Regions from separate parts of the Secundilactobacillus muriivasis genome, predicted to be linked through region 1. Evidence: predicted binding sites of a transcription regulator. Region 1 holds the regulator's gene; each other region holds the start of a gene.
What was found. Region 1 encodes Rex, which represses fermentation and respiration genes when NADH is low (regulators of the CRP and FNR family bind a similar motif). Its sites were predicted from a motif close to TTGTGAANTANTTCACAA; they were not measured.
Positions count from the first base shown of each region.

Region 2: ACYVR3_RS08200 (1-propanol dehydrogenase PduQ) is a predicted target of Rex. The motif match lies at 1,490-1,507, and genes of this name have one in related genera.
Region 3: ACYVR3_RS02880 (NADP-dependent (R)-specific alcohol dehydrogenase) is a predicted target of Rex. The motif match lies at 1,655-1,672, and genes of this name have one in related genera.
Region 4: adhP (alcohol dehydrogenase AdhP) is a predicted target of Rex. The motif match lies at 1,707-1,724, and genes of this name have one in related genera.

Region 1 covers NZ_BAABMI010000009.1:25,349-28,562, forward strand. The annotation lists gene ACYVR3_RS02210 (ABC-F family ATP-binding cassette domain-containing protein) at 1-366, opposite strand, end outside; gene ACYVR3_RS02215 (redox-sensing transcriptional repressor Rex) at 906-1,544, shown strand; gene groES (co-chaperone GroES) at 1,792-2,076, shown strand; gene groL (chaperonin GroEL) at 2,136-3,214, shown strand, end outside.
Region 2 covers NZ_BAABMI010000031.1:59,334-62,547, forward strand. The annotation lists gene ACYVR3_RS08190 (helix-turn-helix domain-containing protein) at 1-248, shown strand, start outside; gene ACYVR3_RS08195 (cob(I)yrinic acid a,c-diamide adenosyltransferase) at 436-996, shown strand; adenosylcobalamin (AdoCbl) riboswitch at 1,145-1,303, shown strand; gene ACYVR3_RS08200 (1-propanol dehydrogenase PduQ) at 1,716-2,855, shown strand; gene ACYVR3_RS08205 (ANTAR domain-containing response regulator) at 3,043-3,214, shown strand, end outside.
Region 3 covers NZ_BAABMI010000011.1:3,608-6,821, reverse strand. The annotation lists gene ACYVR3_RS02885 (AI-2E family transporter) at 61-1,197, shown strand; gene ACYVR3_RS02880 (NADP-dependent (R)-specific alcohol dehydrogenase) at 1,743-2,501, shown strand; gene ACYVR3_RS02875 (pentapeptide repeat-containing protein) at 2,698-3,214, opposite strand, start outside.
Region 4 covers NZ_BAABMI010000016.1:21,965-25,178, forward strand. The annotation lists gene ACYVR3_RS04550 (ATP-binding protein) at 1-560, opposite strand, end outside; gene ACYVR3_RS04555 (response regulator transcription factor) at 557-1,243, opposite strand; gene adhP (alcohol dehydrogenase AdhP) at 1,744-2,763, shown strand.

The DNA.
Region 1 (3,214 bases):
AATTTGGGCAAATTGCTCAGCGTCATTGATGACGTCGGGATCACTCATCTGTTCTTCTAACTCGTGCAACTTAGCCTCTTGTTCCTGAAGGGCCTTGAAGACGCTGGCCATTTCTTCCCAAATCGTGCGGTTGGAATCAAGCCCGGTATCTTGGGCTAAGTAACCGATCGTGATGCCCCGTTTAGAAATAATTTGACCTTCGTCCGGGGTTTCGCCTTCGGTAATCATGCGAATGAGCGTCGATTTACCGGCACCGTTTCGACCAACAAGCGCAACGCGGCCGTGTTCGGGCACGTCCATGCTGACATTAGAAAAAAGGGTATCGGCACCGAATCGCCGTGTCACTTGTTGGACTTGTAATAACATGTTGAATCAGCCTGCCTTTCGAATGAATCACAATATAGGATATCCTCTAATTATAGCATGGTTTTTACTTAAGTTGGCCGAACGGATGGGAAATGGCCTAGTGGATCAAACAATTAGCGGGTGGTTAATTCAATAAGTGGGTAGCAATCATCATTAGGTAAAGTATGCGCTTTCACGAACATTTTATTCTGATAGTCAATTAAGAAAAATAACCGTCAATTACATGATATAAACGGCCAATTATTTTCACAACGTCCCCAATCAATTGTCAATGACTGGATGAAATTGGCTGAATTAAAGGCAATCTATGGGAACTTGATAAAAAATTAACCTTGTGAAATCATTGAAGTAACACGCTTTTGCCATGGTCGGTAAGGGGAGGTTGCCGGTTTTTTATTGAAAATCATTTCACAAACTTCATGATTATGCTACAATTGACTCGGATGATAATTTCACAAGCAGTAATCATTTAATGGGTTAGCTATTATTGAAGTTGAGATCATTTTTAGTTACCAAAATTCACAAGGAGGATATTTAACTTGACTGAAACAAAGATTCCAAAAGCGACGGCCAAACGGCTACCAATCTATTACCGGTACCTCAACATCTTACGGGATGCTGATAAGACCCGGGTTTCCTCGACCGAACTTTCCGAAGCCGTTAAGGTAGATTCGGCAACGATCCGGCGCGATTTTTCCTACTTCGGAGCCCTCGGTAAACGGGGTTATGGCTACGACGTTGATAGTTTACTTAAATTTTTCAAGAAGATTTTAAATCAGGATAAGCTGACTAACGCAGCTTTAATCGGGGTTGGTAATTTAGGGAATGCGTTGCTCAACTTTAATTTCCACCAAAACAGTAACGTGCGAATCAGCGCGGCATTTGATGTTCGCGATGATTTGGCAAACACCGTTAAGAGTGGTGTGCCAATTTATCCAATGAACGAATTGCGGCAACAATTGAACGATCAACAAATCAAAATCGTTATTTTAACGGTGCCCGCTGAGGTTGCACAGGATGCAACCGATGAAGCAATTGCGGGTGGTGTTCGCGGTATCTTGAACTTTACCCCAATTCGGGTTTCAGTACCAACCAATGTTCGGGTTCAAAACGTTGATTTAACCAACGAATTACAAACTTTAATTTACTTCTTAGACCACTATAACGAAGAAGCTTAATCTGAACTGACTGATAACGGATTTTCCGGAATTAGTCAGTTTTTTTGTTGCCATTTTTAGCGGCTCAAAAGGCCATGATAGCGTTGATTCTCAAGGGTGAGTTAAAAAACAACTGAATTTTTCGGGAATATCTTGGTTAAATAACTTGCAATTGAAAACGAATAATTTTATAGTAGTACTTGTGATTAGCACTTATGTTAGGTGAGTGCTAACAGTGCTAAACTTTACATTTATTGGAGGGATTCAAGTGTTAAAACCATTAGGAGACCGTGTGATTTTACAAGCACAAGAAGAAGAAGAAACGACTGTTGGCGGCATCGTACTTGCAAGCAATGCTCAAGAAAAGCCACAAACTGCTAAAGTAATTGCCGTTGGCGAAGGCCGCGTGCTTGATAATGGTGAAAAGGTTGCGCCAATCGTTAAAGAAGGCGACACCGTCTTGTTTGATAAATACGCCGGTACTGAAGTGAAGTACGCGGACGCAACTTACTTGGTCGTTCACGAAAAGGATCTTGTCGCAGTCGTCGACTAATCCAGTATTTAAAACGCTGAACTTAAATTAACAACTATTTTATGAGGTGAAGATAAATTATGGCTAAGGAACTCAAGTTTTCTGAAGACGCGCGTTCAGCAATGTTACGTGGCGTTGATAAATTAGCAGACACTGTTAAGACCACCATTGGTCCTAAGGGTCGTAACGTCGTTTTGGAACAATCATACGGCAACCCAACCATTACTAACGATGGGGTAACGATTGCTAAGGCAATTGAATTGTCTGATCACTTTGAAAACCTCGGTGCTAAGTTAGTTGCCGAAGTTGCTTCAAAGACCAACGATATCGCTGGTGATGGGACGACGACTGCCACTGTTTTGACCCAAGCAATCGTTAACGAAGGCATGAAGAACGTTACTGCCGGTGCTAACCCAGTTGGTATCCGTCGCGGGATCGAAAAAGCCACTGAAGCCGCTGTTAAGGCTTTACACGAGATGAGCCACAAGGTTGCTACTAAGGACGATATCGCCCAAATCGCTTCCATTTCATCAGCTAACCAAGAAGTTGGTTCATTGATCGCTGACGCCATGGAAAAGGTTGGTAATGATGGGGTCATCACCATTGAAGAATCACGTGGTGTTGATACGAGTCTTGACGTTGTTGAAGGGATGCAATTTGATCGCGGCTACATGTCACAATACATGGTTACCGATAACGATAAGATGGAAGCCAACCTCGACAACCCTTACATTTTGATCACTGACAAGAAGATTGCCAACATTCAAGACATCTTGCCATTGTTGCAAAGTGTTGTTGAACAAAGCCGTTCACTTTTGATCATCGCTGATGACATTACTGGTGAAGCTTTACCAACCCTTGTTTTGAACAAGATGCGTGGGACGTTCAACGTTGTTGCTGTTAAGGCCCCAGGCTTTGGTGACCGTCGTAAGGCGCAATTACAAGATATTGCCGTCTTAACTGGTGGGACTGTTATCACCGACGACCTTGGTTTGAACTTGAAGGACGCAACCCTTGAACAACTTGGTCAAGCTAACAAGGTTAACGTTACCAAGGACAACACGACCATCGTTGAAGGTGCCGGTTCTAAGGAACAAATCGAAGAACGGGTTGCTGAAATCAAGTCACAAATCGAAGGCACAACTTCTGAATTCGACCG
Region 2 (3,214 bases), on a different contig from region 1:
TTCAGCGGTTTCAAGAGGCGGTTACTGGGGAACGTTGGGTGAATCGATGGTCTACGCGTCGTCTGTGGCTGATGTTGACGACTGGCGTTTTATTAGTGGTGGCGTTGGGTGTCGCGGGAATTGTTGGCTGGCAGTGGACGAGTTGGGTGACTAAGCTGGTCATGGCCGCCGGGGTAACGCTGGCCGCGCTGGTGGTGTTGGAGATCACGTATCGGTTGGATGTGAAGCGGCATCCTGAAGAAAAATAATTTGAATTTAAAAATTGTTTTCCTATAATTAAGTGCTTAATTTGTCAGCCTTGGTTCATAACGATGGTTGAATAGTAATGATGTAAGCGCTATACTGACGGTAATAAGTTGGCAAGGGCGCCAAATGATGACTCAGGGTTGAGTCGTTATTTGGTGCCCCTTTTTTAGTTGTAAAGGAGGACTTGAGATGCAACTCTATACGAAAGTTGGCGACAAGGGCACCACGAAACTGGTTGGCGGCGGGACCGTCAGCAAGGATTCAGACCGCGTGTGGGCTTACGGCACGATTGATGAATTAAATACCTTCATTGGGTTGGCTGCCACCAAACTTGATTCAAAGGAACAAGATATTCAAGCAGAACTACTGCAGCTGCAACACTGTTTATTTGATTTTGGGAGTGATCTTGCAAATCCGAATCTCAATGATGACACGATGCGCTTTAACCCAAAGTACGTTGGTTGGTTAGAAAGTAAGATTGATCAGTATCAGGACGAGCCACCGGCTATTCAACGGTTTATCTTGCCTGGTGGGAGTGAACAATCGGCCTTGTTCCAGGTATGCCGGACGATCACGCGGCGAGCGGAACGGCAGATTGTGTCACTGAATTGGTCAGTAACCTTACCAAGCGAGATGTTGAAGTTTATTAACCGATTATCCGACTATTTTTACGCACTGGCGCGGGTAGTTAACTATCGACAGGGGACACCTGAAGTTTTCTATGAACATGGTGGTCAGGTTTTTCATTAATAACTAGACCAATTATTAATTTAGTAAATTAGTGAATTGTGCAAAACTTATCATATCAACAAATAACGCCAGTTGAAGTACTAAAAGTAATCGTAGCGCAAAATAGTGTTAGTGGACAGATTTGTATAAAAATGGTATTCTAAGAACAACAATTGAATGAAAAGGCTTACTAAACGGAAACCGGTGTGATTCCGGTACGGTCCCGCCACTGTGATTAGTAGTGGTATACTACTATCAGTCAGATCTTTTTAGTAATCTACTTATGAGAAGTGACATTTTGCCTCGTGGAAAAGGCGAAATGTTTTTCATGTCAATTCAACCTGCACAATGGGGTGCGGGTAACGTAAACAATGGCGTTTATGGTGGGGTCGCAGCGATGCGGCTCTTTTTTAATTGAAAAAGTTGGCAAACGAGGCTGGGGTTAGCCCCTGAGGCTCATTTTTTTAGCGAACAGGTGTTAACCGCGTAGTGACGGCAATTGCTTTAATTTTGCTTGTGATAGCTTTCCCAATCATTTAGTGAGTTATATATTAATGCACTAAAAAAACGTTGACACCAATTCGTGTAAGCGCTATATTTAATACGTAAATAAAATTGATAATTCGTACAATGGCGTACACAAAAAAGCGATGGTGCTTTAGTTCATACTATTTAGTATGGCCTAAAGCGCCTTTTTTCATTTTTATTTATTAATCGAAAGTGTAAAGGAGGTTATGCGATTGGAGAAAATACAGTTTAAAACACAGATCTGGTCTGGTGACGGGGCGTTATCCGGCTTGGAAGACATCCATGATCAGCGGATCTTTGTTGTAACTGATCCATTTATGGTTGAATCAGGCAGTTTGAGTAAGATTACCGATCATCTTGAAGCTAAGAATGAGTTGTCGATCTTCTCAGACATCCAACCTGATCCGCCAATTACCAAGATTACCAAAGGAATTACCGCACTTCAGGAATTCAAAGCAACGTTGTTGGTTGCTGTTGGCGGTGGTTCAGCGATTGATGCAACGAAGGCGATGAAGTATTTCGCCAAACAAGCATCACACGGTGAAGTCGACCTCGACTTGATTGCGGTGCCAACAACGAGTGGGACCGGATCGGAAGTGACCAACTTCGCAGTCATTACCGACAGCGAAAAGGGGATCAAATACCCGCTGGTAACTGATGAGATTTTACCAAAGGTTGCCTTGCTAGACGCCAATTTGGTCGTTTCAGCACCGCAACATATCACAGTTGATACGGGGATGGACGTCCTAACGCACTGTTTGGAAGCTTACGTTTCAATTAACGCCAACGATTTCTCGGACGCGTTAGCAGAAAAGGGGTTCCGGATGGTGTTCGAATACCTACAACGGGTAAGCGATGACGGTTCTGACTTGGAGGCTCGCCAGAAGATGCATGATGCGTCATGTATTGCTGGGATGGCCTTCAACCTCGTTAACCTGGGACTGAATCACGGTATCGCGCACGCAGCTGGTGCCCAGTACCATATCCCACATGGTCGATTGAACACAATTCTCATGCCACATATCATTGAATTCAACGCTGAAATGGAAAAGGGTATCATGGAAACACCAAACCAGGCTGCCATCAAGTATGCAAAGTTAGCACTCTTCCTTGGCATTCGCGGATCCAACCCCAAGATTGCGGTTCGCAGTTTGATCAACCACATTATCCAATTCCGCAAGAAGCTGAACATGCCAGCAACTTTCCAAGACTACGGTATCAGCCATGACCTCTTCGAACAAACGAAGCACGAAATTGCTGAAGCTGCCCTCAAGGATGGTACAACGGCTGCTAACCCTCGGGTACCAAGCGTTGATGATGTGATCAAGATTTTGGAGACAAGCTACTCTTAAAACTAACGCCATTGTGAAAATCGCTTAAATGAGAAATGTTGATGAATTGTAATTTTTTTATTACTTGATAGGAACAAGAATGTCAGCTAACATGGCAGAATAAATGGAAACGCTTCAATAATTAACCATGTGCTTCTGATAGTAACTGAAAAGTTGATTTTAACTATGGCGATAAGGGGTGGTTATCGTGAATGAACGAATTGTAATTGTTGATGATGAACCGATTACTCGGTTAGACATTCGGGATATTTTGGAACAGGCAGGGTATGAAGTTGTTGGCGAAGCGGGTGATGGTTTTGAAGCCATCGATGTGTGCCAACGACAGAAACCAGATCTGGTCATCATGGATATCCGGATGC
Region 3 (3,214 bases), on a different contig from region 1:
TGTTATTCGGAATGAGTAGGGTACACTAAGACTAATAAATTTGACGTAGGGGGAAATAAAATGAGCATATCGAAGCGACAGATTGTGAAATACAGTGTTGTCTTAGCCATCTTTTTGGTTTGTGTGATCTATCCAAAACAGGTCTTTGGCTCGATTGGCAACTTGTTCAACGTTGTGATGCCATTGATTTTGGGGGCAGCGATGGCGTACTGCGTGAACTTGCTGTGCCGGCAACTTGAAAAATGGTTTTGGCCACACACGAAGCAAAAGTGGTTGGCGGGACTTCGCCGACCAATCGTGTTGGTGGTATCAATCATTCTTATTCTATTGATCATTAGTGGGGTATTGCGGTTGGTGATTCCACAGTTCGTGGACGCCATCAGTGGATTCTTCAAGGCATTGCCAAGTACGATCAACGATGTGAACCAGTGGCTGACGAAGTTTGACCAGAGTACGGCCATCACGAAAAAGTTAGCCAGCAGTCAATTCGACTGGACCTCGATTCAGTCGAAGGTGATGAAATACCTGCAGGTGGGCGCCAGTGGGGTGTTCTCGTCCACGGTATCGATTTTCAGCGGCTTGACGAAGGGCTTGATGAATTTCATTTTGGCCTTCATCTTTTCAATTTATCTCATCATGGGTAAGGAAAAAATTGGCCGGACGCTGGACCGCTTGATGTTGGCGTTCTTACCGGAAAAATTTGTGACGAAAACGCATTACGTGTTACGTGAAACGAACCAGGTCTTCTCAAGCTTCATTGCCGGCCAAGTGTTGGAAGGCTTCATTCTTGGGACGTTATGTATGTTGGGCATGCTGTTATTCCGCTTCCCAGACGCCGTCTCCGTTGGGGCGTTAATGGGGGTCACCGCATTGATCCCAATGATTGGTGCTTGGATTGGTGGAATCGTTGGCTTCGTGCTGATTGCAGTCACCTCACCAATTAAAGCGGTGTTCTTCATTGTGTACATCTTGATTCTCCAACAAGTTGAAGGTAATTTAATCTACCCACGAGTGGTCGGCACGTCAATTGGCCTGCCAGGCATCTTGGTCTTAGCAGCCATTACGATTGGTAGCGGTCTAGGCGGCATTGTGGGCATGTTGCTGGGCGTCCCAGTTGCTGCAACGATTTATCGGTTGGTGAAGAATGAGTTGTTGAGAAGAGAGGGCGGAGCAAAGCGGTTAGAGACCGGAGCCTAAGCTACACCAACCAGAAACCCCGGTTTTTGGGGTTTGTGGTTGGTGTAGCTTAGGTGCAGGTCTCTGCTTTGCGGGGCCCGTTTAGGCTCGAGGACAGAAGAACGGTTAAGCAGTATCGGCCATGATTTAGAGTTCTCAAGAGAGGTGGAACAAAGCAGTTGAAAACTACCAACCGCAAACTAACACGATTGAAAGTAACCAACTAAATTAAAAAAAGAACCTAGTCAACCACCATCGACTAGGTTCTTTTTAGTCAACGATTTTCAAATTACATTTAGTGAAAAAACGCTTGAATGTGATTATTGTCACGTTAAAAAATATCGAGTTAAATGAACTGAAATCGTTTTTATTATCAATAATAAGTAAATAATACATTGGTAAATACACGTTAACAGCGTACATTACATTATTCTAATTATTGAGTAATAGAAACGAAATACTTTCAAAAAAAGATTATTTGTGAAGAAAAACACTATCTTTTTGACCAAAATGGTGCTATCCTTAAATCAACATCAATCGATGTAATTTCGCTGGAGGTGTTCGGTTTGACAGATCGTTTAAAAGGTAAGGTTGCAATCGTTACAGGTGGTACGTTAGGAATTGGCTTAGGCATTGCTAAGCGTTTCGTTGACGAAGGGGCAAAAGTGGTTATTACTGGCCGCCACGCCGACGTTGGTGAAAAGGCTGCTGCTAGCATTGGTGGACCGGATAAGATTCGGTTCTTCAAGCATGATGCTTCGGATGAAGCTGGCTGGGTCGATTTGTTTGACGAAACCGAAAAGGCCTTTGGTCCCGTATCAACGTTAGTTAATAACGCCGGGATCGCTGTCAACAAGAGCATTGAAAACACGACGACGGAAGAATGGCACAAACTGTTGTCCATTAACTTGGATGCCGTATTCTTTGGCACACGTTTGGCCATTCAACGGATGAAGAATAAGAACCTAGGTGCTTCAATCATCAACATGTCTTCAATTGAAGGCTTCATCGGTGATCCTAACTTGGGTGCTTACAACGCATCGAAGGGTGCTGTTCGGATCATGTCGAAGTCAGCTGCTTTGGATTGCGCTTTGAAGGACTACGGTGTCCGGGTCAACACGGTTCACCCAGGGTACATCAAAACGCCACTAGTCGATGACTTGCCGGGGGCTGAAGCAGCCATGTCAGAACGGACTAAGACGCCAATGGGGCACATTGGGGAGCCCGATGACATTGCGTACATGTGCGTTTACTTGGCTTCTAATGAATCGAAGTTTGCAACGGGTTCTGAATTCGTTGTCGATGGTGGTTACACAGCACAATAATTAATGGTTAACACGTAGGAGTAGGCGCCGTTAAAGCTGTTGTGAGATGTTAATGAAGTGAATTTCTCAAGAAGTGGATTTCTCAACTGACAGTGGTCAACTGATGGGCGGTGCCCCGTTGGTTGGCCATTGTTACTTACAACAAAGAAGCTCGCCGAATTCGTGATCTCGAATTCGGCGAGCTTTTTGTGTTAGTTTAATCTTCAATCGTAACGCCCAGCGCCAACGCGAACGGCACCGCCTGAAGCGGATCGATTCGGCAACCACGAACTAACCGCGGTGAGAACCGAAAATCTTCGATGATGCTGGTCCGAAAATCAACGGCTTTCAACGCCGTATCACTAAAATCGGCGCCGGTTAAGTCGCAGCGGTCAAAGTTGAGCGCATGTTTAATCGTTGTGGCTTGATAAACACTTTCCTGCAACCGAGTCGTTTCAAAGTGGCAGTCATCTAAGTTGGCTTCGGAAAAGTTACAGTAGTCAGCCTGAGCATCGTGGAACGTCACCTGTTTGAGGTGGCTGTTGCCAAAGTCGCTACCAACTAACTGATCCGCTTCAAAGTGACACCGATAGAACTGGCTGTTTCTAAAATCCGCGTTCAGAAAACGACAGTGACGAATCGTGCAGTCTAACCATTCGCCAGCGGAAAAATTCTCCTGCTGGAAAGTACAGTGGTCAAGGATCAGGTCGCTTAACTTGATGGCCTCGTGGGCA
Region 4 (3,214 bases), on a different contig from region 1:
GCTGCCTTATACTCGCCCATGGAATTCGTCACTTGCACGTAACCCAAAAGTTCATGCGTTTTGCTTGAATAAACCGGCGCTTGACTCACCAAGCCGTTAAACCCGCTCGTTTTAACTAACTTCATGCGGCGCGTCTTGGATAGCTTCTCATTCTTGAGTTGATTTTCACGTGATGTAAAAATTTCTTGTTTTTTGGCATCAAATACCGTCACACCGGTACTATCTCGAGAAAGATCCGTAATCACGGTATTTTGATAAATATTCGTGCTCTCCTGAATCGACCCACTCGGCTCATTCAATGTTGGTTGTAATGCTGTCCCAACCGCGCTAGTCGTGAAATGGCCTTGTAGGTTATCTACCCGACTTAAAACCGTGTCAACCGTACTGTTTACATGCGATTTTTCTTGTTGAAGCAAGACCCCCGAAAGGCCCTTGAACAACAGCAAGGAAAAGACTGAGAAAATGATAAAGACGCCGACAGCTGTGCCGAGCGCCCATTTCCACTTTACTGATAATCGACGCTTTTTAGCCGTTGGAGCCTGAATTGGTGTCTCGCTCATGAACGCATCACGTACCCAGTACCACGAACGGTTTGGATGTAGCTCTTTTCACCCGCCCGGTCAATCTTGTTTCGGAGGTAACGCACGTAAACGTCAACCACGTTCGTTTCAACTTCGGATTCGTAACCCCAAACCTTGTTTAATAAGACGTCACGCGCCAAAACAACGTTCACGTTTTCCATCAACGTTAACAGTAATTCGTATTCGCGCTTCGTCAAGTTGATCACTTCATCGCCACGACGAACGACCCGGTTTTCCTTTTCAATCGTCAAGTCCTTGTAAGTGACCGTGGTCTGCTTAAAGTCCTTTTGTTCACTTTCGATATGGATCCGCCGCAACAGTGCCCGAACTCGTGCCAATAATTCTTCAATCGCAAATGGCTTAACGATGTAATCATCAGCACCATGATCAAACCCAGAAACTCGGTCGATCACTGAATCCCGTGCAGTCATCATGATAATTGGGGTGCTCTTGACTTCGCGAATTCGACGAGCAACATCGATCCCGTTCAATTCTGGCAACATTAAATCAAGCAAAATAACATCAAAGTCTTCAGCCAATGCGGCATCTAACCCTGTCCGACCGTTAAATTGAACTTCAGTCTCGTAACCTTCATGCTTTAATTCCAATTCAACAAACCGTGCTAAGTTCTTTTCATCTTCAATAATTAAAATTCGACTCATTTTAAACGAACTCCTCATAACCAAATTTTTTTACGTTTTAATGTGAAACGCCGACAGTAGTTAAACCAGTGCTAATTACTGCTCAATTTATGACCCGATTTAGCATCGTGACCGTTAACCGAATCGTCTCATCAAGCTACACGATTCTATTAATAGCCACTTGTCTAAATTCTAATCTCGACTGACCGTAAAAAACAGCGATTTCTTAGACTCTCATATAGAGAGAATACGTCTAATTGCAATTCTCATAATACCATATTAACGGGCTTTACCACAACGATGATGTGAGCTGAATTCTCATTTTTTAACGGTTTTACGCTGAGACGTTTAATTTAATCCATAATCACCAGTTTTTTAATTTGAAAATAATCATTACTCTTTCTTAATAGGATAAATTTTTGAAAAGAATTATGATTGCTCAAAAAATCACTTGAACTTTTGGAAAACCTGTGTTTAAATAACATTGTGAAATCATAAACGAGAAAGAGGTTATTTTAATTATGAAAGCAGCAGTTGTACGTGATTCAGTAGATGGCTACGTTGATATCAAAGATGTTACCCTTCGTCCAATTCACCACGGTGAGGCCTTAGTTGACGTTGAGTATTGTGGATTATGTCACACAGATTTGCACGTTGCCGCTGGCGACTTCGGCGCTGTACCTGGCCGGATCATCGGTCACGAAGGTGTCGGAATCGTTTCACAAGTTGCCGATGACGTTGAAAACTTAAAAGTTGGCGACCGGGTCTCAATCGCTTGGTTCTTCAAGGGCTGTGGTCACTGTGAATACTGTTTAACGGGTAACGAAACCCTTTGTCGTAACGTCCAAAACGCCGGCTTTACTGTTGATGGTGCCATGGCACAACAAGTTATCGTTGATGCTAACTACGCCGTTAAGGTTCCTGAAGGCCTTGATCCAGTCGAAGCAACGTCATTAACCTGTGCCGGTGTTACCATGTACAAAGCTTTAAAAGTTGGTCAAACTAAGCCTGGTCAATGGGTTGAAGTTGTTGGTGCCGGTGGTTTAGGTAACTTGGCTATCCAATATGCTAAGCACGTCTTTGGTGCTCACGTTGTTGCCGTTGATGGGAACGAAGATAAGTTAAAGGCTGCCAAGGATAATGGCGCTGATATTTTAATCAACCGTCACACGCAAGACGTTGCTGAAGAAATCCAAAAGCAAGTTGGTGGGGTCCACAACGCGCAAGTTACTGCCGTTAACAAGTCTGCCTTTACCCAATCAGTTAACGCCTTACGTCCAGATGGCCGTTTGGTTGCCGTTGCTCTTCCTCAAGGCGATATGGAATTAAACATCGCCAAGACGGTGCTTGATGGGATCCAAGTTGCCGGTTCACTTGTTGGGACTCGTCAAGACCTTGCCGAAACCTTCCAATTTGGTGCCGAAGGTAAGGTTCACCCTATCGTCCAAACTCGTCGCTTAAGCGAAATCAACGACATCATTGATGAAATGAAGGCTGGCCAAATCGTCGGCCGGATGGTTATCGATTTCACTAAGGAATAAATTTAAACTTCGGATAAAATCGATTTAAGTCGTAGTTCTCATTCTGGGAATTACGGCTTTTTTGGTTTCTATTTTAGTCCTATTCAAAGTGCCCTCAACCGATAGTTGCACTTTAAATTTTAAATGTGCTATAGTTAAAGCATTACATAAGAAAAGAGGCTTAACAATGGCTGAATACACGGTTACGCTCAGCGAAGCTGACTTAAACATGATCAAGGACTGTCACTCAAAGAACCCTTCAATCATGAAATCACTTGAAAACGCTAAGAAGAACGCCTAACCCCTCTTCTTACCGGATCAAAGTAAACGTCCCTAACCACGGTTATGTACTGGTTAGGGACGTTTTTTGGCTACTCACTGCACGTTATATTATCGCACTGCACGCTGTCACTTGTGTCCAGCGTAAGTGTTGGGTGCGATTTGGGTGCGATTTGGGTGCGATTTGGGTGTT